2 regions of the Enterobacter oligotrophicus genome follow, and region 2 is predicted to be linked to the other one. Evidence: predicted binding sites of a transcription regulator. Region 2 holds the regulator's gene; the other holds the start of a gene.

Region 1 (2,205 bases), 400 kb from region 2:
TTTGCCGACGAAGAAACCGGTTGCCACCAGCGCGGAGACGGTGCTGACGATAACCAGCAGGTTGCTGACGGTGAACGCCGCCACCAGTTCGTGCCACGGGGTGATCGCCACGCCGACGGCAAAGAGGATGGGATAGGTCACGGAAGTCTGGAAGAATTTGTAAACCACCTGAGAGCCTTCCAGCAGACGCGGAGACGCACCGTTGCAGAGCTTCACCAGCACGGCCATAAACAGCATGCCAACCGGCGCAGGCAGACCAATCAGCTTGTGACCGAGCATCCCCAGCATGTAGAGCAGCACCGCCAGCAGCGCGCCGGAGGCAATAGTGGTGACGTCGGCTTTACCGGAGAACGCAGGCTGAGAGACAGTGGTATCGGCATTCGCGCGGTTTGGCATTAACTGGCCTTCACCGGTCAGGTGCGGGTAGCGCTTACCGAGCTGGTTCAGGCAGCCGGAGATGATGATCGCCGTCAGACCGCCGAGCATCACCATTGGCAGGACACGGCCGAGCGCCACGCCCTGATCCATGTGCAACAGTGTGGCGTAACCGATAGAGAGCGGGATCGCCCCTTCACCCACGCCGCCTGCCATAATTGGCAAAATGATAAAGAAGAAGATCTGGAACGGCTCAAGACCGAGCGCCAGACCAACGCCCATCCCGACAATCATGCCGACAATTTCACCGCACAGCATCGGGAAGAAGATGCGCAGGAAGCCCTGAATCAGCACCGTGCGGTTCATGCTCATGATGCTGCCGACAATGATGCAGCAAATGTAGAGATAGAGAATGTTGGTGGATTTGTAAAACTTCGTCGTGGATTCCACCACCACGTCCGGCAGCAGGCCATAATAGACCAGCGCGGAAGGGATGAAGGTGGCGCAAATCGCCGCCGCGCCGAGCTTGCCGACAATCGGCAGGCGTTTGCCAAACTCACCGCAGGCAAAGCCGAAGAAGGCCAGCGTCGCCACCATCACCACGATGTCGCTCGGCAGTTTTCCGCCCAGACAATCAATGGCGATCAGCGCGCCCGCCAGGACAAACAGCGGCAGAGGAATAATCCCGATTTTCCAGGTATCCATAATATGCCACCAGCGCTCTTTAAGCGAAGGCCGCTGAATATCAATCGGGTCGTGGGTAACAGAGAATGAATCGTCAGTTGTGCTCATAATAAGCCCCTTAGTTATTTTGTGGGTTCAGCTTAGAGTCACAAAGGCTTACTTTATGTGAGGAAAGGCATATTAAAAGCGAAGTTTTAATGGCAGCTATGGTTTTAATGGTTTCTTTTATTTAATGTGATTTACGCCTTATTTATTGGCGTGGTTTTTATGGTTTCTTTTCTTAATTGAACATACAAATAACATTTATTAATTTCGCCTTAAGATGATAAGCCTTTCGGAAAAATCTTTTACAGAGCGGGCTGTGCAAAGGATCACAAGTTTTCGGCAAAGCAGGCGTCCGCGCCGAAAAAGATGATATATTAGCCTGCCTTGTTGATACCCTGCGTGATAGTTATGAAAGTATCATTTCAGATCAAGCTGTTTATTTCACTGGTAGCCTTTTTCTCGGTACTGTTTGCGCTACTGGGTGGATATTATTATGTCGACGTCGGCAGACAGCTTTATCAGGAAATGAGTGCGCGAGCCAAAATACAGGCCGAAGAGATTGCGCTTATTCCATCTCTGCGCAATGAAGTCGCACAGAAAGATATCAAAGGCATTCACGACTTTATGCAGAAAATAGCAGCCCACAGCGACGCCAGTTTTATTGTAATTGGCGATAATAAAGGGCTGCATCTGTTCCATTCGGTGTTTGCTGACCGGGTAGGCAAAACGCTGGTCGGCGGGGATAACGACGAGGTGTTGCACGGTAAAAGCACCACCACCATTCGCAAGGGTGGTTTAGGCATTTCGCTGCGCAGCAAAGCCCCCATTTTTAACGATGCGGGACAGGTGGTCGGGATTGTCTCGGTGGGCTATCTCACCAGCTATCTTGATACCATCACCGTCAATAAAGTCGTCAATATTCTAATAGCCGCCGTACTGTTGTTAATCGCCCTGTTTGTCTTTTCCTGGTTTTTCACCCGCAGTATTAAAAAACAGATATTCTCTCTTGAGCCACGTGAAATCGGCCTGCTGGTGCGCCAGCAAAAGGCGATGATGGAGTCGATCTATGAAGGCGTGATCGCGATCGACGACGACCTGCGG
Region 2 (2,205 bases):
TTACCCCTGGCTGCTGGCGATGCTGCAGGGCTCGTTTATTTCTCACATGAATACATTGGTGGTGCCGGGCGGGAAAATGGGGCTGGCGATGGAGTTAATTATGACACCGCTGGTGCAGCGGTTGATGGAAGGAAAGCAGATCGCGTGACGCCTGTTACCGGATGGCGTTTCGCTTATCCGGCCTACGTTCGTGCAGTTGTAGGCCCGGTAAGCGCAGCGCCACCGGGCTTTGTTTTAAGCCTCGATCACTTCATACGAATGGGTGATTTTTACCGCTTTCTCCAGCATTAACGCCACAGAGCAGTATTTCTCCGCAGAAAGATCCACCGCGCGTGATACCGCCGCATCTTTCAGCTCCTTGCCGGTAACAATAAAGTGCAGATTAATGTGCGTAAACAGGCGCGGTGCCTCTTCGCGGCGTTCAGACGTGAGTTTGACTTCGCAATCGGTCACATTGTGGCGGCCTTTTTGCAGAATCGACACCACGTCGATTGCGCTGCATCCGCCCGCCGCCATCAGCACCATCTCCATCGGGCTTGGGGCTTTGTCGCCGGAGTTCCCGTCCATCAAAATCTGGTGTCCTGAAGCGGACTCGCCCAGGAACGTTAACCCTTCAACCCACTTTACACGCGCTTGCATATTCATTAACTCCAACGTTGCATTTTTGGTGACAGATTACGCGCGCGTTACATTTCTCGCAACGGAAGGCGACCTGCATCATGCTGAAGCGAGACACCAGGAGACACGCGGCTAAAGCTATGCTAAAACACTCTGGATGCTACAGTAATACATTGACGTTACACATGTATGCAGAGGACATCAAACTTTACTGGCTGCGAAACGTTACGACAGCCGACTTCCCAGGGTATGGGTAAGAATTCGATTGCAACCCCAGAGTCCGGATGCATCTTATGACTCTGGTGACAGCTTATAACAGAGGATAACAGCGCATGGTGCTTGGCAAACCGCAAACAGACCCGACTCTCGAATGGTTCTTGTCTCATTGCCACATTCATAAGTACCCATCGAAAAGCACTCTGATTCACCAGGGTGAAAAAGCCGAAACGTTGTATTACATCGTTAAAGGCTCGGTGGCAGTGCTGATCAAAGATGAAGAAGGGAAAGAGATGATCCTTTCTTATCTGAACCAGGGCGATTTCATCGGTGAACTGGGCCTGTTTGAAGAGGGCCAGGAACGTAGCGCCTGGGTTCGTGCAAAAACAGCATGTGAAGTGGCTGAAATTTCCTACAAGAAATTCCGTCAGTTGATCCAGGTTAACCCGGACATCCTGATGCGTCTTTCTTCCCAGATGGCTCGCCGTCTGCAGGTCACGTCTGAGAAAGTGGGTAACCTCGCCTTCCTGGACGTTACCGGCCGTATCGCGCAGACGCTGCTGAACCTGGCGAAACAGCCAGACGCCATGACCCACCCTGACGGCATGCAAATTAAAATTACCCGTCAGGAAATTGGTCAGATCGTCGGTTGCTCCCGCGAAACAGTGGGCCGTATCCTGAAAATGCTGGAAGACCAGAACCTGATCTCTGCCCACGGTAAAACTATCGTGGTTTACGGAACCCGTTAATTCCGGCCAAACGGCGTGCCATCGCAAGGTGGCACGCCGTTTTTGTCTCTATTCCCATGTGGCGCAGGCTGATTTATCACCCGGAAGTTAACTACGCACTGCGACAAACGCTGGTGTTGTGTCTTCCCGTGGCTGTGGGTCTGATCCTCGGACATCTCCAGCAGGGTCTGCTGTTTTCTCTCGTTCCCGCCTGCTGCAACATTGCCGGTCTGGATACGCCGCATAAGCGTTTTTTCAAACGTCTGATTATTGGTGGCTGCCTGTTCGCAGGCTGTAGCCTCGCCGTACAGCTCCTGCTTGCCCGCGATATTCCGCTGCCGTTGATTTTGACCGTGCTGGCGATGACGCTCGGCGTGACCGCCGAAATCAGCTCGCTGCATGCCCGGTTACTCCCCGCTTCGCTGATTGCCGCCATCTTCACTCTGAGCCTTGCGGGCAATATGCCGGTGTGGGAACCGCTGCTGATCTACGCCCTCGGCACGCTGTGGTACGGGCTGTTTAACTGGTTCTGGTTCTGGCTGTGGCGCGAACAACCGCTGCGCGAATCCCTGAGCCTGCTCTATGTGCAGCTTGCAGATTACTGCGAAGCCAAATATACCCTGCTTACCCAGCACACCGATCC

The links. The regulator CRP, encoded in region 2, controls carbon source genes, mostly activating them, when cyclic AMP is high. The targets are predictions, from matches to a motif close to ATGTGANNNNNNTCACAT.
Region 1: a site for CRP is predicted at 1,292-1,309, ahead of EoCCA6_RS07875 (2-hydroxycarboxylate transporter family protein). Genes of this name have one in related genera too.

The regions. Positions count from the first base shown of each region.
Region 1 covers NZ_AP019007.1:1,659,776-1,661,980, forward strand. Annotated here, with positions in the region: gene EoCCA6_RS07875 (2-hydroxycarboxylate transporter family protein) at 1-1,167, opposite strand, end outside; gene EoCCA6_RS07880 (ATP-binding protein) at 1,513-2,205, shown strand, end outside.
Region 2 covers NZ_AP019007.1:2,054,996-2,057,200, forward strand. Annotated here, with positions in the region: gene EoCCA6_RS09990 (phosphoribulokinase) at 1-148, shown strand, start outside; gene EoCCA6_RS09995 (OsmC family protein) at 235-639, opposite strand; gene crp (cAMP-activated global transcriptional regulator CRP) at 951-1,583, shown strand; gene EoCCA6_RS10005 (YccS/YhfK family putative transporter) at 1,640-2,205, shown strand, end outside.